Regions from separate parts of the Paraburkholderia sp. CNPSo 3281 genome, predicted to be linked through region 1. Evidence: riboswitches for the same ligand, from Rfam matches in the RefSeq annotation. Region 1 holds a riboswitch; the other holds the start of a gene.

Evidence for each region. A riboswitch is a leader RNA that binds a small molecule or an ion and turns the genes downstream of it on or off. The one in region 1 is predicted to bind thiamine pyrophosphate.
Region 2: another riboswitch for thiamine pyrophosphate. It lies ahead of thiC (phosphomethylpyrimidine synthase ThiC); the one in region 1 lies ahead of M3I56_RS24935 (FAD-dependent oxidoreductase).

Annotation. Positions count from the first base shown of each region.
Region 1 is NZ_JAMBPS010000029.1:32,063-42,908, forward strand. Features, by position in the region: gene M3I56_RS24880 (ABC transporter permease) at 1-310, opposite strand, end outside; gene M3I56_RS24885 (ABC transporter ATP-binding protein) at 307-1,233, opposite strand; gene M3I56_RS24890 (lipid asymmetry maintenance protein MlaB) at 1,511-1,783, opposite strand; gene M3I56_RS24895 (phospholipid-binding protein MlaC) at 1,780-2,412, opposite strand; gene M3I56_RS24900 (VacJ family lipoprotein) at 2,591-3,577, opposite strand; gene mlaD (outer membrane lipid asymmetry maintenance protein MlaD) at 3,592-4,167, opposite strand; gene mlaE (lipid asymmetry maintenance ABC transporter permease subunit MlaE) at 4,241-5,017, opposite strand; gene M3I56_RS24915 (ABC transporter ATP-binding protein) at 5,014-5,835, opposite strand; gene thiE (thiamine phosphate synthase) at 6,005-7,117, opposite strand; gene M3I56_RS24925 (thiazole synthase) at 7,114-7,929, opposite strand; gene thiS (sulfur carrier protein ThiS) at 8,010-8,207, opposite strand; gene M3I56_RS24935 (FAD-dependent oxidoreductase) at 8,250-9,398, opposite strand; TPP riboswitch at 9,656-9,770, opposite strand; gene M3I56_RS24940 (ABC transporter ATP-binding protein/permease) at 10,082-10,846, shown strand, end outside.
Region 2 is NZ_JAMBPS010000003.1:371,294-382,139, reverse strand. Features, by position in the region: gene M3I56_RS05685 (DUF3443 family protein) at 19-291, opposite strand; gene bamC (outer membrane protein assembly factor BamC) at 656-1,900, shown strand; gene M3I56_RS05675 (L-lactate permease) at 2,016-3,614, opposite strand; gene M3I56_RS05670 (hypothetical protein) at 3,847-4,059, opposite strand; gene M3I56_RS05665 (glycine zipper 2TM domain-containing protein) at 4,563-4,784, opposite strand; gene thiC (phosphomethylpyrimidine synthase ThiC) at 4,995-6,926, opposite strand; TPP riboswitch at 7,029-7,158, opposite strand; gene M3I56_RS05655 (GreA/GreB family elongation factor) at 7,246-7,653, opposite strand; gene M3I56_RS05650 (EamA family transporter) at 8,438-9,322, shown strand; gene M3I56_RS05645 (entericidin A/B family lipoprotein) at 9,515-9,652, opposite strand; gene M3I56_RS05640 (DUF1328 family protein) at 9,827-9,988, shown strand; gene M3I56_RS05635 (bacterioferritin) at 10,045-10,587, shown strand; gene M3I56_RS05630 (MFS transporter) at 10,604-10,846, opposite strand, start outside.

The DNA of each region.
Region 1 (10,846 bases):
AGGCACCAAACATCTCCCATGCAGCGAGCGGCGGCAAGAGCACGAATACGAGATTGCCAGTGATCTTCGACTGGATCAACGACGACGAGCTGTTGGCAAAGGCGTTCTGCAGCACGCTCATCATCACGAGGCCGGGAATCAGGAAGCTCGTGTACTCCACGCCCGGATACACCTCGACGTGGCCGCGCAGCGCATGGCCGAAGATCGTGAGATAGAGCAGCGCGGTAATGACGGGCGCGAGCACGGTCTGGAAAGCGACCTTCCAGAACCGCAGCACTTCCTTGTAGAACAGCGTACGGAAACCGCTCATGCGAGACCCTCGACCACTTCAGGACCGTTCATCACCTGCACGAAGACATCCTCCAGATCGGCCTTGCGCACTTCCACTTCTTCGAGCTTGCAGCCGTTCGCGCGGCACTTGGCCAGAATACGCTCCACGTCATCGTAGCTCGCGAGGCGCAGCAGATGCTGGTGTGCGCTGGCGCCCGCCGGATCGACTTCGAGCGCGCGCAGATCGCTCGGCAGCACGCCTTCCGAGAAGCGCAGGAACAGCTGCGTGCCGGCGAAGCGCTGCAGCAGCGCACTCGTGCGCTCGAGCGCGACCATCTCGCCGCGCCGGAGCATGGCGATGCGGTCGCATAACTGCTCGGCTTCTTCGAGATAGTGCGTGGTGAGCACGATGGTGTGCCCTTCGCGGTTCAGGCGCGCGATGAACTTCCAGAGCGTCTGGCGCAGTTCCACGTCCACGCCGGCGGTGGGTTCGTCGAGCACGATCACGGGCGGCCGGTGCACGAGCGCCTGCGCCACGAGCACGCGGCGCTTCATGCCGCCGGACAGCGCGCGCATGTTCACGTCGGCTTTCTCGGTGAGATCGAGATTGGCCATGACTTCGTCGATCCACGCGTCGTTGTTGCGCAGACCGAAGTAGCCGGACTGGATGCGCAGTGTCTCGCGCACGGTAAAGAACGGATCGAACACCAGTTCCTGCGGCACGACGCCCAGGCTGCGGCGGGCGTTGCGGTAGTCGGCGACGACATCGTGGCCGCGGACGGCGATCGAGCCCTCGTCCGCGCGCGCGAGTCCGGCAAGAATGCTGATGAGCGTCGTCTTGCCCGCGCCGTTCGGGCCGAGCAGCCCGAAGAACTCGCCGTCTTCGACCGTGAAGCTGACGCCCTTGAGCGCCTGAAGCGACTGGTAGCGCTTCTTGACGTTGCGGATTTCTATGGCTGGCATGACTAATACGCCGCCCGTTTGCGAACGGTGCGGCTCAAGAGTGCATCAATGCTGCGGGGAAGACCGGAATTGGGGACGGCTTACGAGGCCGGCTTTGCTGTCTCAGTGCACGCTTATTACATACCAAGCGGTGCTTTTTGCGCCGAGGCAGCGCCCAAAAAACGGTTGATTATAGGCCAAGTCGGAAAGCGCGGCCTGGCCCTGGAGGGGAATGGCGTCGGCCCGGCAGTGCGGCGTTACACCGCTCGAACGCTAGCGTCCGGCCAGGCGACGCGGGTCAATGTCGCTCGTTGAGAAGCGAATCGACGCCGTAGGCGCGCGCGAGAGAGGCGAGCGCGGGGGGCATGTTGAGCACGGCGAGGGAAGCGCCGCGCTCACGCGCGGCACGCTGCCAGGCGATCAGCACGGCGAGAGCCGATGAATCGAACTGGGTGAGCGCCGCGCAGTCCACGGCGGTTGCGCCCGCCGAGATCTGCGCGTACCCGGCCGAAAGCGCTGCTTTTGCGCTCTCGTGGGTCAGGTTGGCGCCGGTAGCGAAACGCTCGCTCACGAGGTCGCCTTGCCCGATGCGAGTTGCTGGTTACGCTGCGTGAGGAACTGGATCAGGCCGTCCACGCCGCCTTGCTGGATCTTTTCCTGGAACTGCTGCTGGTACGCCTGGATGAGCCACGCGCCGAGCACGTTGATGTCATACACGCGCCAGCCTTGCGGCGTCTTGTAGAGGCGATAGTCGAGCTCGATCGGCTGGCCGCCGTTCATGACCGTCGAACGGACCACGACGTCGGTGTCGTCCGGGTTCGCGCGGAACGGCTTGTACTGGATCTGCTGGTCGCGCACCTGGGCGAGCGCGCCCGAGTACGTACGGATGAGCAGCGTCTTGAACTGCTCGATGACCTGTTGCTGCTGCTCCGGCGTGGCCGTGCGCCAGTTGCGGCCCATCGCGAGCTGCGTGGTGCGGCGGAAGTCGGTGTACGGCAGGATCTTTTCGTTCACGAGCAGCGTGATTTTGCTGATGTCGCCGGACTGGATGGTCTTGTCACCCTTGATCTGGCTCATGACCTGCTGCGTGACCGTCTGAACCATTGCGTCGGGATTGCTGGTGTCTACCGTCTGGGCGAACGCACCGCCGGCAAACGAAAGAAACATGGCGAAAAACGGGTACAGAAAGAATTTTTTCATATCGAGTCCTGCTAGTAGGGGGACATCGCCCCGTTGGAGCCAACGATATCACGCGAGATCTATCTCGCTATGTCAAAAACTGCCAGCAAAGTGCGACAAGCGTTTCTGCTTGTTACGTCAGACGTATATGTCAGACGAACGCTCCGGCGAGGCGTCGCGCCACGCCGGAGCGCAGCGCTCAGTGCAGACGCAGCATGCTCGGGAAGCCGATGCGCGCGGGCGGGATCATCTGGTCGCCCGGCACCGTGGTTTCCGACGCGCCCACGGGCGCCGCGGCGCCAGCCGGGCCTTCCAGCGTGGCCGGGGCGGTGGTTGCGCCGTTGGGGTTGGCGGGCACCATGCTGGCCGCAGTCGGCGCGGCCGCAGGCGCAGTGCCCGAAGCAGGGACCGCCGCACCGGCCGCCGCGCCCTCGTCGGTGTCGTCGTACTTCGGCAGCGGCGCGCCATCGCCGTAATCCGGCAGGTTGCTGTCAGACGACGCGCGGCCGTCCGAAAGCAGATAGCGGCGGCGCTGCAGATAGGCGTTGCGGATGAACGAGTACTTGTCGATCGCCGCGCCTTCGAGCAGGTCGCTCGCGCCAAGCAGGTTGGCGCGCGTGCTCACCACGTTCAGGCCGTAAAGGCCCCACGACAGCGCGGCCGGATCCACATAGGTGAGCGGGTTGATGAAGTAGTTGGGCACGAGGCCGACGCCGTCACGCACCGTGCTCGGACCGAACAGCGGCAGCACGAGGTACGGGCCGGGCGGCACGCCATAGTGACCAAGCGTGAGACCGAAGTCCTGGTTGTGCTTGGGCAGCTTCGCGAGCGTCGCGACGTCGAACAGGCCACCGAGGCCGAAGACCGTGTTGATCACGATCCGCATGATGTCCTCGACACCATCGGTGATCTTCAGCTGCAGGAAGTTGTTCGCGGCGTTGTACACGTCGCCGATGTTCGCGAAGAAGTTCGTTACGCTGTCGCGCACGGGCTGCGGCGTCACCTTCACGTAGCCCTGCGCCACCGGCTTGAGCGCGTACGTGTCAACCTTGTCGTTGAACGTGTACACCGTGCGGTTGAACCCTTCCCATGGATCTTCCTTCGACGGCGTCTGCACCGTCGAACAGCCCCCGAGTGCAAGCGCTGCGACGCCAATCGTAATGGCGCGCATGCGTATGGTCGTCATTCTTTTTCTCCTTCTTATTGGGCCGCCGAAGCCGCCGGTGCCGCCGAAGCAGCCGGGGCCGGGGCCGGAGCCGGTACAGGTGCGGCAGCAGGCGCCGCGTCCGTGCTCGCGCCGCTGGACGGCTTCGCGGCGCCCGAATCGGCCGCCTTGCTATAGAGGAACTGGCCGATCAGGTTCTCGAGCACGATGGCCGACTGCGTCATCGAAATGGTGTCGCCGGCCTTGAGCATCTCCGAATCGCCGCCCGGCTCGAGGCCGATGTACTGCTCGCCGAGCAGGCCCGACGTCAGGATCTTCGCCGACGTGTCCTTCGGAAACTGGTACTGCTGGTCGAGGTTGATCGTCACCAGCGCCTGATAGGTGTTGGAGTCGAAGCCGATCGACGCCACCCGGCCCACGGTCACGCCCGCGCTCTTCACCGGCGCGCGCGGCTTGAGGCCGCCAATATTGTCGAACTTGAGCTTCACCGGGTAGGTGGACTGGAACGACAGCGAACTCATGTTGCCGGCCTTCAGCGCAAGAAACAGCAGCGCGATAAAGCCCAGCACCACAAACAGACCGACCCAGAAGTCGAGAGCATTCTTTTTCATCGTCATCCCAATGAGAATCCATTGCGGCGTCGCTCCTGTGCGCGCCGCGCGGCCGGGTCGCTGCCCGGCGTCTTTAGCTGAACATCAGCGCGGTGAGCAGGAAGTCGAGGCCGAGCACCGCGAGCGACGCGTACACGACCGTTTTGGTGGTCGCGCGCGACACGCCCTCGGGCGTGGGCTTCGCCTCATAGCCCTGATAGAGCGCGGTGAACGTCACGGCGAAGCCGAACACGATGCTCTTCACCACGCCGTTGCCCACATCGGTCCAGACGTCCACGCCGCCCTGCATTTGCGACCAGAACGCGCCGGCGTCCACGCCGATCAGCAGCACGCCCACCACGTAGCCGCCCAGAATGCCGACTGCGCTGAAAATAGCCGCGAGGATCGGCATGGCGATCACGCCTGCCCACATGCGCGGCGCGACCACCACGCGCACGGGGTCCACCGCCATCATCTCCATGGCCGTGAGTTGCTCGCCCGCCTTCATGAGGCCGATCTCGGCCGTGAGCGAGGTGCCCGCGCGGCCCGCAAACAGCAGCGCGGTGACGACGGGCCCGAGCTCGCGCACGAGCGAGAGCGCGACCAGCAGCCCGAGCGCCTGCTCGGAGCCGTAGCGGTTGAGCGTGTAATAGCCCTGCAGCCCGAGCACGAAGCCCACGAACAGGCCCGACACGGCAATGATCAAGAGCGAATAATTACCGACGAAGTGGATCTGCTTCGTGACAAGACGCGGCCGGCGCAGCAACGGGAAGAATTCGAGGACGAGGCGCACGAAAAAGCGCGTGGCATGCCCCGCGCGCGCGATCGTTTCGAGCACGGTGCGCCCGATCGAGCTGATGGCGCCGATCATGAGCGGCCTCCGCCAATGCCGAAGTCCGCTTCGAGCGGCAGGTTCGACGGGTAATGGAACCGGAACGGGCCGTCCGGCGCGCCGTCGATGAACTGGCGCACGATCGGGTCGGTCGAGGCGCGCAGCTCGGCGGGCGTGCCCTGCGCCTGCACCCGGCCGTTCGCCATGAAATACACGTAGTCGGCGATCGCGAACGACTCGGGCACGTCGTGGCTGACGAGGATCGAAGTTGCGCCGAGTGCGTCGTTGAGCGTGCGGATGAGGTTCGCGGTAATGCCGAGCGAAATCGGGTCGAGACCCGCGAACGGCTCGTCATACATCATCAGTTCGGGGTCGAGCGCGATGGCGCGCGCGAGCGCCACGCGCCGCGCCATGCCGCCGGAAATTTCCGAAGGCGCGAGGTCGCGCGCGCCACGCAGGCCGACGGCGTTGAGCTTCATGAGCACGAGGTCGCGGATCAGCTCTTCGGGCAGGTCGGTGTGCTCGCGCAGGGCGAAGGCGACGTTCTCGAACACCGACATGTCGGTGAAGAGCGCGCCGAACTGGAAGAGCATGCCCATCTTGCGGCGCAGGGCGTAGAGGCCGTCGCGCGATTGCGCGCCGACGTCCTGGCCGCCGAACAGCACCTGGCCGCGCTGGGCGCGAACGAGGCCGCCGATCAGACGCAGCACTGTTGTTTTTCCGCCACCGGAACCGCCCATGACTGCCACCACCCGACCGCGCGGGAAGCGCATGTTCAGGCCGGACAGGACGAGCCGGTCGCCGTAGCCGAAGTCGACGTCGCGCAGCTCCAGTAGGGTCTCAGAGGTTGAGGGCACGTGGCTGACAGTCCATTTACACGAAGGCGGGATTATAGGGCCATCGTGGAAAACCTGCCGTGACGCCCCTAGTCCCGCCGATGTAAGCCGCAATCGCCCGCTGTTGCGGGTTGCGGCCCCCTCGGCCTCGGGTCGCGCACGCGGCGCAGCCCGAAGCCAGGGCGGACCATTATTGCGTAAACGCGTTGCGCAATGCAGCAACCGCGGCAGCCGGGTCGGCCGCCTCGGTCACGGCGCGCACTACCGCTGCGCTGCCAGCGCCCGTGGCGAGCACCTCGGGCAGCACATTGCCGTCGATGCCGCCGATCGCCACCATCGGCACGACGCCGTCCAGCAGCTTCACGTAGCGGGCGAGACGCGCGAGGCCCTGGGGCGCCGTGGGCATCGCCTTGGTCGTGGTGGCGAAGACGGCGCCGCACGCGAGGTAGCTCGGACGGAAATGAAGCGCCGTGAGCATCTCGAAGTAGCCGTGCGTCGAGAGGCCAAGACGCACGCCGGCCGCCGCGATCGCGCCGAGGTCGGCTTCGCGCAGATCTTCCTGGCCGAGGTGCACGCCATAAGCGCCGGCCGCGACGGCCTCCTGCCAGTGATCGTTGATGAAGAGCTGCGCGTCGTGCTTGCGGGCCGCCGCGACGCAGCGCTCGATTTCGCGCGTGAGCGCCGCAGACTTCGGCTGCTTGCTGCGCAGCTGCGCCGTCTTGACGCCGTAGTCGAGCACGCGTTCGACCCAGTCGGCCGTGGGCAGCACCGGATACAAGCCGAGCTTCGCGGGACACGGCGCGAACGGCAGCGCGGGCGCGGCGGGCAAGCCCAGCACGCGCGGAAAACGCTTGATGTCGACGGGCCAGGCGTCGCTCTGCTGCTCGTCGCCGTCGCGCCAGGCGAGCGCGAGCACGAGCGCGTCGTGCGGATCGAAGCCGCAGTCGAGGAACGCCGCCAGCGCCGGAATCCAGTCTTCCGCCAGTTCGCCCTCGAGCGCGTAACGCTCGCCGCCCAGATGCAGCGTGGCGCGCGCCGCCTTCGGGTTTTCGCCCGCGGCTTCGATCACGCCCGCGCCGTCGGTCATCCAGCGCGCGATATTGGCCAGATGCGGCGCCGCGTCGGTCACGATGATCAGATCGCCGCCGTTGGGGGCGTCGGGCGGCGTGAGACAGATGCGCCACGGTGCGTGCGTGGGCGGCCAGTCGCCCAGGCGCGCGCGGATGCGCTCCGCCGTTTCGGTGAGTTCGTCGGCGGGCGGCCAGAACAGTTCGCGGTTCTGCAGGCGCAGCGTTTCAGTCATCGCTTGTCTCCATCCTGGTGCCAGAAAGGCATGCCGACCACGGGCGTGCTGGCGACCGCCGCTTCGCGCTCGGCCATCGGTCCGGCGAGAAATGCGGCGCGCCCCGCCTCGACGCCCAGCGCGAACGCGCGCGCCATCGCCGCGGGGTGCGTGGCCTGCGAAACGGCTGTGTTGAGCAGCACGCCGTCGAAACCCCACTCCATCACCTGGCACGCGTGCGAAGGTACGCCCAGGCCCGCATCGACGATCAGCGGCACATCGGGCAAGCGCTCGCGCAGCACGCGCAAGCCGTAGGGGTTGATCACGCCCTTGCCGGTGCCGATCGGCGCGCCCCACGGCATGAGCGCCTCGCAGCCCGCGTCGAGCAGACGCCGGCCGATCACGAGATCCTCGGTGCAATACGGCAGCACCTTGAAGCCGTCCTTCACGAGGCGCGACGCGGCCTCGATCAGGCCGACCGGGTCGGGCTGCAGCGTGTAGTCGTCGCCGATCAGTTCGAGCTTGATCCAGTCGGTTTCGAAGACTTCGCGCGCCATGTGCGCCGTCGTTACCGCCTCGTTGACGGTGAGACAGCCGGCCGTATTCGGCAGGAGCGGCACACCGTGGCGCTTGAGCAGGTCGAAGAAGCCGGCTTCGGCGGTGCCCTCGTTCATCTGGCGGCGCAGCGCGACGGTGATCATGCCGGGGCGCGCGGCGGCCATCGAGTCGGCGAGCGACTGCAGCGAAGGATAACGCGACGTGCCGAGCAGCACGCGGCTCGCGAAGGTTTCGCCGTAGAGCGTGAGCGCGTCGGCGGTGGATGTGGTGGTCATGGGTAGGAATCCTTGGCGGTGTCGTGAACGCGCTCGCGATACATGCGATGCGCGCAACCGGTGGCTTGGGCGAGCGAGGCTCAGCCGCCGGCCACGGGGCTCACGACGTCGAGGCGGTCCCCCGCCTGGAGCGAGCGCGCGCCATGCTGGGTGCGCGCCACGAAATCGCCGTTCAGGGCGACGGCGAACGGCGGACGCGCGCCGAATGCGGCGAGCGCATCGGCGACAGTCGCGCCCTCGGGCAGCGTGATCGGCTTCTGGTTGATATGAATGTCCATGGCAAATACGTTCTCAAACTGCGGATTGTTTCTGGTGCGGCGTCAGGCCGGCTCGTGCGCGCCCTGCGCGTGCAGCATGTCGCCCCAGCGCGACGCGCGGCGCAGCGCCTCGAAGGAATCGGCATCGCTCACGCGGGCGTCGAGCAGCGCCTCGGCGAAGCGCGCGGCTTCGTCGGCGACTTCCGGCGCGATCATGAAGCCGTGCCGATAGAGGCCGTTCACGCGCAGCGTGGTCTTGCCGTCCCAGATAAGCGCCGGGCGATGGTCGGGCAGCGTCGGGCGGCACTGTGTGTTCAACTCGAGGATGCGCGCCTCGCCGAACGCCGGATGCACCGCAAACGCCGCGCTCAGCAGTTCGAGCGCCGAGCGCACGCTCACGGGCGAACGGTCCTCGCCTTCGATCTCGGTCGCGCCGATCACGAAGACATCGTGTTCCTTGGGCGCGATATAGAGCGGATAGCGCGGATGCAGGAGCCGCACCGGGCGCGTGAGCGTGATGCCCGGCGCGTGCACGCGCGCGACTTCGCCGCGAATGCCGCGCAAACCCGGCAGCGCAGGTTTGGCGCCCAGCCCGCGGCAGTCGATCGTCACGCGCGCAGGCGGCGGATTGGCCTCGTCGACCGTGGTGTGCCAGTGGGTTTGCACGCCGCGCGTGGCGAGCCCCGCCGCCAGTGCGGCCAGGGCCTGGCGATTGTCGAGCTGGCCTTCGCCTTCGAGCAGCCAGCCGTGCGCGAAGCGCCCGGCGAGCGCCGGTTCGGCGGCGTCGAGCTGCGCACCGGCGAGCGCGACGAAGTTTGCATCGGCGAGCGAACGCGGCGCGTTGGCGCGCACGCGGCGCTCGAAGAGCGGCGCTTCGGTGCGATCGGCGCTATGCCAGACCACGAGCGTGCCGTTGCGCTGGAAGAACACGGGCTCCGGCAGCTCGGCCAGGATGCGCGGCCAGGATTCGAGCGACGCGACGCCAAGCTCGGTGATGAGCAGTTCGGCGACGGCGGCCTCCGCGAGCGGCGCAAGCATGGCCGCCGCGACCCAGGCCGCGGCTTCGCCGCCTTCGGGGCCGCCGCGCTCGTAAAGCGCGACGCGATGGCCCTCGCCGGCCAGACGCCATGCGACGAGCCGGCCGCTCAGGCCGCCGCCGAGCACGGCGAAGTCGGGCACGCTGCCCACGTTAGGGTTGCGGGCGCGGCTCATGACGACGCTCCGTCACGCAAGGCGAACGCGATAAGAATCGGGGAACAAAGAGAATAGGCGGTCATCGTATCCTTTCCGTACGGCAGCAGCAGACGTACCCAAGGACGAAACCGGCTGGCAAGGCCGACCGTGGAGGCTATGCGGCGTAGACGGCCCTGTACAAAATTCGCGGAATTCGTACGAACCCATGCGCCCAAAGCGCAGCCCGGCGGGAAACCTGGCGCCCCCTCCTTGAAAAAACCAGGCTGGGCGCCGGCCAAGACTTTCTGGAAACTTCCCGCGCCGGTATTACCCGGATCGGGTGCAAAGGGTTTCTCTCAGCCTCACTGGCGGCATGCCCGGCATACCGGTGAAGCACCCCTGTTTCGTCAACGACGATTAGACCACAAAACGCGCGCGGCCCGCAAACCTCGGCGGAGCCGGGGGTGCTGGTCTGGCACAATGCCCTGAACCCGCCTCTTTCGCCTCGCAGGCCCGCGCGGTGAGACAATGGGCGCCACGCTACGGCGGCGCCGGCGTGCGCTTTTGCCTCCACGCCAGGCGCCAGTTTTGACTCCGCCTGTGCCCCGTTAAGACTCACTTAAGCGCCCGACGACAGAATCGCTGCAAAAATCGCTGCAACGCTGCCGCCGTGCGGCGCGCAGCGCATGCCCCCAGCGGGCCGCCACACCTTCAGGACGCACATGACCAACCAACCTGCCCGCGCCACGCCCGATCAGAACGAGCATCAGAAGATCACCGCGTGGAGCCTGATCAAGCCCTACTGGGTCTCCGAGGAACGCTGGATCGCCTGGGGCCTGCTCGTCGCGATCATCGTGATGAACCTGCTCGTCGTGTGGATCAACGTGCGCCTGAACGGCTGGAGCGCGGAGTTCTACAACGCGTTGCAGGCCAAGGACGTCAAGCGCTTCCCGCCGCTGTTGATGACCTTCACCGAACTGGCGTTCGGCTTCATCATCCTCGCGGTGTATGGCCGCTATCTGCGTCAGATGCTCGGCTTTCGCTGGCGTCAGTGGCTCACCACCCGCTTCCTGAGCGAGTGGCTCGGCAAGGGCGCGTTCTACCGCATCGAGCGCGACCGCCTCGCCGACAACCCCGACCAGCGGATCAGCGACGACCTCCAGTCGTTCGCCACGACCACGCTCTCGCTCACGCTCGACCTGCTCTCCACGGTCGTCACGCTGATCTCGTTCATCACGATCCTGTGGACGCTCGCGGGCGCGCTCACGGTCACGCTGGGCGGCCAGCCGCTCGCGATTCCGGGCTACATGGTCTGGGCTGCCGCGCTCTATGCGGTGTTCGGCTCGCTCGTGATCCAGAAGGTCGGCCACCCGCTCGTGTCGATCAACTACCAGCAACAAAAGGTGGAAGCGGACTTCCGCTTCGGCCTGATCCGCCTGCGCGAAAACGCCGAGCAGATCGCCCTCTACGACGGCATGGACACCGAG
Region 2 (10,846 bases), on a different contig from region 1:
TGGCGGCCGCCGGCGCGCTCAGAACGCGAAGAATGGTCTGCTTCCTGCGGGCGTGACCTGCGAGGCGATCGCCGTGAACACGCGGCGCCCGAAGAAGAACGGGAGTCCCCAGCCGAACGCGCGACCGCTGTAGCCAGCGAGATTGCCGAAGGCCCAGTTGCCGCTGGCGAGCAGCGTCGTCGAGCTCGCGACCGCGAAGGTCATGGAAGCGCCCACGCCGTCGATGCCGGCTATCGTCGCGCCGAGGCTGACAGGCGAACCCGGGCAATACCCGGGCCCGTAGCGCGTGATCGTCGAGCTCTATTGAGATTTCGAGGTGAAATTAGCGCCGGGGTCGTCCTCGCAAGCGTCTGAGGCTGGCAGGGCGGCAGAGCGCAGAGGGGCGTTTTGGCGTGGATTGGAGTTAGTGCGTTGATCCTAAAGGAAATTGACGGCGACTCAGCAGGCTTGCAGTGTCGGATCGAACTTAGATGAATGGTACGGCGAGGTCGGTTTGGGGAGTCGCGATCACGGTCCGGCGCGTGTCGCCGGGGCTGATGCGGGGCCTGGATTGCGTGCCACCCCGTGGTTTTTGCACAGCGGGCCGCCGGACCGGTAAAATGTTTGGTTGATCCACGGAAACTGGCCGTGGCGTAGCCGAAGGGATTACCCGAACATGAGTGATTTTCATCAACGTCTTGCCGCACGCGCGCTTGCGCTTCTGATGGCGGGCGGGCTGGTCGCCGGCTGCAGCTCGCCGACGCCAGGCAAGATCGATTACCGTAGTGACGCCAAGGCGAAGCAGTCGTCGCTCGCTGTGCCGCCGAACATGCTCGACGAAGCGTCCGACCAGCGCTCGCTCGCGCCGCAGGGCGGCGAGGCCTCGCTGTCCTCGCTCAAGCAGACCCAGGCCGCCGCGCCGCAGTCCGACGAGAGCCAGGTGGTCCCGCAGGTGCCGGGCATGCATATCCAGCGCGACGGCACGGAAAGCTGGCTCGTCATCGACAGCCGCGCGCCCGACCAGGTCTGGGCCCAGGTGCGCCGCTTCTGGCAGGAACAAGGCTTTCTGCTCGTGGTCGACCAGCGCGACAAGGGCGTGATGGAAACGGACTGGAACGAAACCCATCCGAAGATCAGCGACGGCCTCATCCGCAACACGCTCTCGTGGGCCACGGGCAACTCGTACGTGACCGCCGAGCGCAACAAGTACCGCACGCGCCTCGAAACGTCGCCCAGCGGCGGCACCTATGTGTTCATCAGCCAGAAGGGTCTGAGCGAACAGCTCTCGGGCACCAATAACGACACCAGCAAGTGGGTGCCGAAGCCCAACGATCCCGCGCTCGAAGCCGAGTACCTCAAGCGCCTCATGATGACGCTCGCGAACGCGAAGCCGGGCGTGCCCGACGCGCAGGTCGCGGCCGAAGCCGACGCCAAGGCCAACAGCAAGGGCACCGACGCGAAGAAGAATGCTCCGGACGCCGCTGCCGCCGCCATGGCCGCGCAGAACGTCGCTGCCGTGGGCCAGCAATCGGGCAGCGGATCGTCGAACTCGGGCGCGCAGGGCACGTCGGGCCAGTACACCTCGTCGGAACTCACGCTCGGCGAGCCGTACGACCGCGCATGGGTGCGCGTGGGCATCGCGCTCGATCGCGCGAACTTCACGGTGGACGATCGCGACCGCACGAAGGGCATCTACTATGTGCGCTACGTCGATCCGAAGGACCACAGCTCGGACGAACAGGGCTTCTGGAACCAGATCTTCCACGGCCGCAAGGAAAAGGTCGCGAAGCAGTACAAGCTCAACGTGCGCGCCGTGACCGACAACCAGACGCGCATCGCGATCGTGGACGACAGCGGCCAGATCGACGCGTCGCGCCCGGCGCAGGAGATCATGAGCCTCGTGGTCGACGAACTGCACTAAGCATCGCGCTTGAGCCGGCATTCGCTGGATTCGCTGGGCGGCCGATGTCGCAAAAGAAAACCCGCCTGCGCTTGCCTGCGCAGGCGGGTTTTTTTCATGCACGCGCTCGCCGTACTCAGTGCGGAATCATCCAGGTGAGCACGTTCTGCTGCAGCCACACGAGGATGCCGAGCAGCACCGTCAACAGGATCGAGTGCTTGAACGTCTTCGCGAACACATGACCTTCCTGGCCCTTGAGGTCCGTGGTCGCGACGCCCGTTGCGATGTTCTGCGGCGAGATCATCTTGCCCATGACGCCGCCCGACGAGTTGGTCGCCGCCATCAGGATGGGATTGAGGTTGAGCTGTTTCGCGGCCACCACCTGCAGGTTGCCGAACAGCGCGTTGCCCGAGGTGTCGCTGCCCGAGAGGAACACCGCGACCCAGCCGAGGAAGGCCGAAACGAGCGGGAAGAATGCGCCGACCGAAGCCGCCCCGAGACCCAGCGTATAGGTGAGCCCCGAATAGTTCATGAGGAACGCGAGCCCGACGATGGTCGCGACCGTGAGGATGGCAATGCGCGTCTGCACCCAGGTATCGACGATCGCGACGCCGAAATCGGCGGGCTTCAGGCGCACGACGAATGCGGTGATGATCGCCGCGACGAGAATCGCCGTGCCGGTGGCGAGCGGCTGGAAGTCCCAGATCGCGCCATAGGGCGTGTTGTAGAGCGTGATGTAGACGGCCTTGTCGAGGCCCGGCCACGGCACTTTCACCTCGCCGATCGTGAAGACCTTCGCGATGGTCCAGATGATCACGACGGCCGACACGATGATCCACGGATACCAGCCCTGCGTGCCCGACACGCTGCCGCGCGCTTCGCTCGCGCGATCGACCTTGATCGTGAAGCGCGAATCCGGGGCGGGCTTCCATACGCGCAGGAACAGGATGGTGAGGATCAGCGAGATGAGCGACGAGAGCACGTCGGTGAGGCTGTAGTTGATGAAGTTGGCGGTGACGAACTGCGTGAGGGCGAAGCTGCCGCCCGCGACGAGCAGTACCGGCCAGATGCGCAGCATGCCGCCCACGCCCGCGTAGATCGCGATGACATAGAACGGCAGCAGCAAGGCGAAAAACGGCAACTGGCGGCCGACCATCTGGCCTAGCAGATCGGCGGGCAGGTGCGTGACCGCGCCGAGCACGGTGATCGGCACGCCGAGCGCGCCGAACGCCACGGGCGCCGTGTTGAAGATAAGCGTGAAGGTCAGGGCTTCGAGCGTCGGGAAGCCGAGCATGATGAGCAGCGAGCTCGTGATGGCGATCGGCGTGCCGAAGCCGGAAATCCCTTCGAACAACGCGCCGAACGAGAAGCCAACCACGACGAGCACGATGCGCCGGTCGTTGGGCAGATTGTCGAGCAGCCACATCCGAAACGCCGCGAAGCGGCCCGAGCGCAGCGCGATGTTGTAGAGCAGGATTGCGGTGACGACGATCCACATCACCGGCCAGAGTGCGAACACCACGCCCGCGAGCACCGAGCTGATCGCGAGATTGACCGGAAACTGCCAGCCGGCGATCGCGACGACCAGACCGACCACGAGCCCCGCGAGCGAGGCTTGCCATGCGGGCCGCCGCGCCCAGCCGAGCAGGACGAGCACGGTGAGAATGGGCAGCACGGCGATCAGAAACGAAAACAGCAGCGAATTGCCGATAGGGGTCAACAGCTGGTGGAACATCACGTCTCCTTTATGCTGGTTCGTTATCGGCGCCGCAGTGCGGCAGCGTGCGCCGGGGCGCTTCGTCGGCTGTGGAGTTCAGTGCCGGGCCAGGCGGCCGAGTTAAGGCGGTGCTTCAATCCCCGCTAGCCCACTTGGAGGATAGATAACGAAACGGGAGCGTCAAGGAGGGAAAGTACGGTCCGGCACCGTTTTGCGGTGTACTTTGCCGTGTGGCTGAAGTGCGTGAGCGTCAGTGATGCCAGTGTCCGCCGCCGCCGCCCCAGTAGCCGAAGCCGAACGAGACGGCGGGCGCACCCCAGCCCCAGCCGTACGCGGGATAAGGGTAGTACGCGGGATAGGCCGCAGGGTAGGCTGCATAGGCCGGATAGGCTGGCCACGCAGGCACGGCGATCGCAACGGGAGGCGAGGGATAGAGTGGCCCCGGATACTGTGCGTCGGGCATGGCGGCCGGCGCGGGGTTCGGCGCCGTTGCACGACCGCGGCTTCCTGCTGGGTGGCCGCAACGGGCACGGTGCCGTAGTAGTAGGGCGCGTAGCCGTAGGGGGCGTAGTAGTAGCAGCCGGAAAGCGCGGGGAGCGCGCTCGCGGACGCGATCACGAACACAGACGGACGTTTCATGGCGGGCTCCGCGAATGGCGAACGGCCGCGCGGGATTATCGCCTTCAGGCCCGGGCCGTCTGATCGTTCGAGCTTACGCCGTACGAACCCGCTTTGCGTCGTGCTTCGCTTACCGAATATATTGCGTAGTCCTGCGGCTGAATGCCATCGACCCAAGCAAACGCGGCGCAGCCCGTGAGGGTCTGCGCCGCGCATCCTTCCCTGATGCACGCCTTGAATGGCGTGTTGCCTGTCGTATCGTTTCTGTTCTGTGCCGTCGCTTCGATCGTGCAACTAGTCGTGCAGCCGCATCGTCGATTCGTACTGGCGCTACCGCCTGTTTGCCACTTACTTGCCAACCTGATTGCCGATCACGCCACCCACCGCTGCGCCGCCCACGGTGGAGAGCGCATTGCCGCCAATCGCCGCGCCGGCCACGCCGCCTACGCCCGCGCCAATCACCGTATCGCGGTCGCGTGTCGACATGTTGTCGCAAGCGCCAAGACTGCCCAGCACGGCGACGAGCGTCGTCACCGTCAGGAGCGTGCGTGCACGTTTGAGCGTTTTCATTTTTCGACTCCCCACGCAGATGCGTTCGAGTGAGCGGTGAGACATGCGCTCGCGCGCACGCCGCACCTTCGATACCCTCATCCTAGCCACGCGACCCGTATCCGGGTGTGTGCGCTTGTCAGAGAGTTGTGGGAGTCGTTAGAAAATGTTTCGGCGGACGGCGTGCGCCCGCCGGGGCGAAGTAGCCCTGAGTCAGCCCGAAGTCGGCGCTTATTGGCGTTGATAGATTTCGGCGCCCTGCTTGATGAACTCGACCGCCTTCACTTCCATGCCCTTCTTCAGAGCCTCGTCGTCGCTCACGCCTTGCTTCGCAGCGAAGTCGCGCACGTCCTGGGTGATCTTCATCGAGCAGAAGTGCGGGCCGCACATCGAGCAGAAGTGCGCGACCTTGGCCGAGTCCTTCGGCAGCGTTTCGTCGTGGAATTCGCGCGCCTTGTCCGGATCGAGGCCGAGGTTGAACTGGTCTTCCCAGCGGAACTCGAAGCGCGCCTTCGACAATGCGTTGTCGCGCACCTGCGCGCCCGGATGCCCCTTCGCGAGATCGGCCGCATGCGCTGCGAGCTTGTACGTGATGATGCCTTCCTTCACGTCGTCCTTGTTCGGCAGGCCCAGGTGTTCCTTCGGCGTGACGTAGCAGAGCATGGCCGTACCAAACCAGCCGATCATCGCGGCGCCAATGCCAGAGGTGATGTGGTCGTAGCCCGGCGCGATGTCGGTGGTGAGCGGCCCGAGCGTGTAGAAGGGCGCTTCCTGGCACCAGTCGAGCTGGAGATCCATGTTCTCCTTGATGAGCTGCATCGGCACGTGGCCCGGGCCTTCGATCATCACCTGCACGTCGTGCTTCCACGCGATCTGCGTGAGCTCGCCGAGCGTCTTCAGTTCGCCGAGCTGCGCTTCGTCATTGGCGTCGTAGATCGAGCCGGGACGCAGGCCGTCGCCGAGCGAGAAGCTCACGTCGTATTCCTTCATGATTTCGCAGATCTCTTCGAAATGCTCATAAATGAAGGATTCCTTGTGATGCGCGAGGCACCACTTGGCCATGATCGAGCCGCCGCGCGAGACGATGCCCGTCATGCGGTTCGCGGTGAGCGGCACGTATTGCAGCCGCACGCCCGCGTGAATCGTGAAGTAGTCCACCCCCTGCTCAGCCTGCTCGATGAGCGTGTCGCGGAACATTTCCCACGTGAGGTCTTCGGCCTTGCCATTGACCTTTTCGAGCGCCTGGTAGATCGGCACCGTGCCGATCGGCACCGGCGAGTTGCGGATGATCCACTCGCGCGTTTCGTGAATATGCTTGCCGGTCGAGAGGTCCATGACCGTGTCGCCGCCCCAGCGGATCGCCCACGTCATCTTGTCGACTTCTTCGCCGATCGACGAGGTGACCGCCGAATTGCCGATGTTCGCGTTGATCTTCACGAGGAAGTTGCGGCCGATGATCATCGGCTCGCTTTCCGGGTGGTTGATGTTCGCGGGAATGATCGCGCGGCCGCGCGCGATTTCGTCGCGCACGAACTCGGGCGTGATTTCCTTGAGCGCGTTCTCGCCGAAGGCGGCTGCGCCGAACGCCTGGCCCGGATGCTGGCGGCCCATCATCGCGGCGAGCTTCGCGCCGTTCGGGCCGCTGGCCTTGAGACTTTCCAGATACTCGGCGCGGCGCTGGTTCTCGCGAATCGCGATGTATTCCATCTCCGGCGTGATGATGCCCTGACGTGCGTAGTGCATCTGCGTGACGTTCTTGCCGGCCTTCGCGCGGCGCGGCGTGCGGTGCAGGCCCGGGAAGCGCAGCTCGGCCGTCGCGGGGTCGGCGGCGCGCTCGCGGCCGTACTCGGAGGAAAGGCCCGGCAGCGCTTCGGTGTCGCCGCGCTTTTCGATCCAGTTCTGACGCAGCGCGGGCAAGCCTGCACGAATGTCGATCTTCGCTTCAGGGTCGGTGTACGGACCCGAGGTGTCGTAGACGTAGATCGGCGGATTCTTCTCGCCGCCGAAGCCCGTGGGCGTATCCGCCTGCGTGATCTCGCGCATCGGCACGCGGATATCGGGCTGCGAACCGGTCACGTAGATCTTGCGGGAATTGGGCAGCGGCGCGATCGCGGCTTCGTCGACGTGCGCGTTGGCGGAAATGAACTTCGGATTCGCGTTCATGCGTCTCTCTCCATGCAAAGCAAAGTGGGAACAGCGGCTTAGCAGGAGACGAGACGGAACGTGGACGGACTTCGCTGTGATGAGGTGAGGCGTTGAGCGATGTTGCGAAGTCCGGACGCTTCCCTGCGCTGGCATTATCCAGATCAGGTTCAAAGGGTATTTCTCACCCGCGAAATACGCTGCACGACTTTCGTTCGATGCGGCGCATGACGCAGGACCCCCGCGTAAGCAAGGCCAAACAATACACCGTGCTGCGACGATCTGGCAAGTGCCAACTCGCGTGCAATGTGCCAGGCGTGGTGAGTCGTGTATGCGGAACTTACAGCGTGAAATCCTTCGAGGCTTCGGGCTGAAACAGGATACGTTCGATCTTCAGCGTTTCGACCGCGCCGCCCGGCGTCGTGAAGCGCACGGCGTTGCCGCGCTTCGCGCCGAGGAGCGCGAGACCCGCGGGCGAGAACACGTTCAGGCGCCCGGCGTCGACGTTCGCCTCATGCGGATAGACGACGGTGTACGTGAGGGATGCGCCGTTGCGCTCGTCCACGAGCGTGACCTGCGAATTCATCGTCACGACGTTGGCGGCCATGTCGCGCGCCTCCACGATCACGGCGTGTTCGAGCAGCTCGTCGAGCATAGTCTGTCGCGCGGGGGAGGCGCCGGGTTCGGCGGCGCATTTTTCGAGGCGGGCAACATCGAGTTCGGTGAAGTAACGGATTTTCTTTGACATGGCAGTTCTCCTTGCGATCCAGAAAAGATTCGAGGTAGCGGTGAGGGCTGGCGGGCGAAAGCGCGCAATCGGGCGCGGGCCGCAGCGGGGCGCAACGGATCGGCCCGGAGCCCGACCGAACGGCTCCGATGGGTTGGGGGAGGCGGGTTCAGTGCGGACGCCGGGCGGCGTAGAGCGGGGCGGACAGGGACGGCAGGGCGCGCGCTCGGGTGTCGAGAGACCACGGCGTCGTTCGCTCGCGCTCTGCGCGTGAGCGCGCCGGCGCGCCGCGCGAATGGCGCGGCGGCAAGGCGGATACGGGGCGCGAAACGAGCGAAAGCATGGCGAGTGGCGTGTACGAAAACCGACTGATGAAAGTTAAACGAAAGGTTGTGTCATGCTAGCACGATCCAACCAGCGTGGCGTGACGCGGTCGGCGAACGTCGATATGGTGCGCGATCGGCCGTCCTGGCTTGCGTCGCTCCCACTGTGACGCGCACGCAACGAATCGCCGCGCATAAAGCATCCTGAAAGCCTCCGCACCGCCCGGCGTTGTTGCATAATGCGCTTCGCCCGTCCCGGGTGTCCTTCGTACCCCGTCTTTTTTCGCGTTCTTGCGCATCTGCACCATGCCGTCGAGCTTTACCCGTCCCGCCGCCTTGCCGCCGGGGCGCCGCGGTCCCCTTTCATCATACGCCGCGGTGAAATGACGATGCCTCCCCGTATGTCTTCCCGCGTGAGCACTCAATCTTTTCTCGCCGGAGCCCAGCAGGCCGCTGCCGCGCTATGGCGTTTCGCGCGCACCGTGCGGCTGCCGCAATCGCGCTCCGGGCGCGTCGCGCTCTCCCTCGCCGTCGTCTACTTCGTCTGGGGCTCGACGTATCTCGGCGTGAAGGTCGCGCTCGATTCGTTCCCGCCGCTCCTGCTCTCCGGCTTGCGCAATCTGTTCGCCGGGATCGGCCTGTTCGTCTTCGCCATGCGCCGGCGGCCCGTCATGCCTACGCTGCTCGAAGTGCGCAACGCAGGCGTGGTGGGCACGCTGCTCGTGGGCCTGTCGAGCGGCATGCTTGCCTACGGCATGCGTACCGTGGGCACCGGCAAGGCGGCCGTGATGGTCGCCACGGTGCCGCTGTTCGCGACCGTGATTTCGGCGGTCACCGGGCGGCGCGTGGCGAAGGCCGAATGGGCCGCGGTCGCGCTCGGCCTCGTCGGAATCGCCATCCTGAGCCATGGCGGCGCCGCGTCCGGGTCGGCGGGCGGCAGCCTCGCGATTCTGTGCGGCGCGCTCTTCTGGGCAATCGGCGCGCATCTGGCGGGCAAGCTCACGTTGCCGACCGATCTCTTCGTCGCGACGGCGCTGCAGATCGGCCTTGGCGGCGCCATTTCGACGGCGGTCGCGTGGATCAGCGGCGAACGCATGGGCGAGCTGCATTTCCTGCCACTCCTCGCGTTCCTCTACCTGCTGTTCATCGGCACGATGGCCGCCTATGTCGCGTATGGCTATCTGATCCGCCATACCAGCCCGCTCGTCGCGAGCAGCTGCATGTACGTGAATCCCGTGGTTGCCGTCGCGCTCGGCGCGCTGCTGCTCGGCGAGCCGGTCACGAGCGCAACCGTTGTGGCGACCGTGCTGATTCTCGGCAGCGTGGGTCTGTCGTTCCTGTTCGACGACCGCCGCCGCACTTCCTGAGTTCATCCTGACTTCGCGAGGCACCTCGCGTCAACGCCGCGTTGTGCGCGCGGCCGCTGTGCAAGTGAGGCGCACAGCGGCCGCGACTTTATGGTTCACCGGTGATCGATGCCGGCAGCGCACGTACGGGCTACGTGCGCGCTACGTGCGCGCGTTAGCCGTCACCCTGGCGCCTTTACCGTCTGCCAGACACTATTTCGCCTTTTCCGCGGAGTTCGTGAGGGCGTGGCCGCCTGCGGAAACGTCCTCGCCGGCACCCGCCATCGTGTTGCAGGCCGAGAGCGCTGCCAGCGAAGCGGTAACGAGAAAGAGGGCAATCAGGCGTTTCATGAGGAAGTCCTCCACGTAACGTATCAAGGGAAATCACTCTCCAGCATGTCCCGTGCCCGGTCATTTGTGCCGCCATGCGCCTGCGTATGTGCATGCGTCGGGTCCGCTGCTTGCGCTAGCGCTGACGCAGGCGCGACATAGCGCAGCACATCCGCCCACAATGAGGACTACGCCATGCTTCACTACGCCATCGTGTTTTTCATCATCGCGATCATTGCCGCCGTGTTCGGCTTCACGGGAATCGCTGCGGGCGCGGCCGAAATCGCCAAGATCCTGTTCTACATCTTCCTCGTGGTCTTCGTCGTCACGTTGCTGCTAGGCGTGATGCACCGATGATGCGCGCCATGCAAAGCCAACCCCACTCATGCATGCCATGTTCGAAGGAGAGTCAGATGTCGAAGACACACGCTTCGTTTGAGTTCGATCTCAAGCGCGTACGCGATGAGGCACGCCGCAATCTCGACCAGGGGCCGGTCACGCCGGACTACCCCGCGAATCGCCAGACCGTGCTCAAGCTGCTCAACGATTCGCTCGCCACGGAACTCGTGTGCGTGCTGCGTTACAAGCGGCACCATTTCATGGCGAAGGGCATCGAGTCCGAGTCGGTGGCGGCCGAGTTTCTCCAGCACGCAACCGAGGAGCAGCAGCACGCCGACATGCTCGCGGCCCGCATCGTGCAGCTAGGCGGCGAGCCCGACTTCTCGCCGGCGACGCTGGTCGAGCGCTCGCACTCGGAATACAAGGAAGGAGCCGACCTGAAGGACATGATCCGCGAGAATCTGATCGCGGAGCGCATCGCTATCGAGAGCTATCGCGCGATCATCAATTATCTCGGTCACGACGACACCACCACGCGGCGCATCTTCGAGCAGATCCTCGCAACGGAGGAAGAGCATGCCGACGACATGACCGACTTGCTGTACACGCGCAAATAGCGCTTGCCGCTAGCCCTCAGGAAGAAGTCTGCGCGCCCGCGCCCATGCGCGGGCGCGTTGCATGGTGAATCCAGCCGGCGAGCGCCGTGAATGCGATGCCCGCTCCACACACGCCGATCCAGCCGAATGCGTGCCAGGCGGTCACGCCCACAGCGGAACCGGTCGCGCCGCCAATGAAGTAGCAGACCATGAACACCGTATTCACGCGGCTGCGCGCCTCGGGGCGCAGCGCGTAGATGCGCGACTGATTCGAGATCTG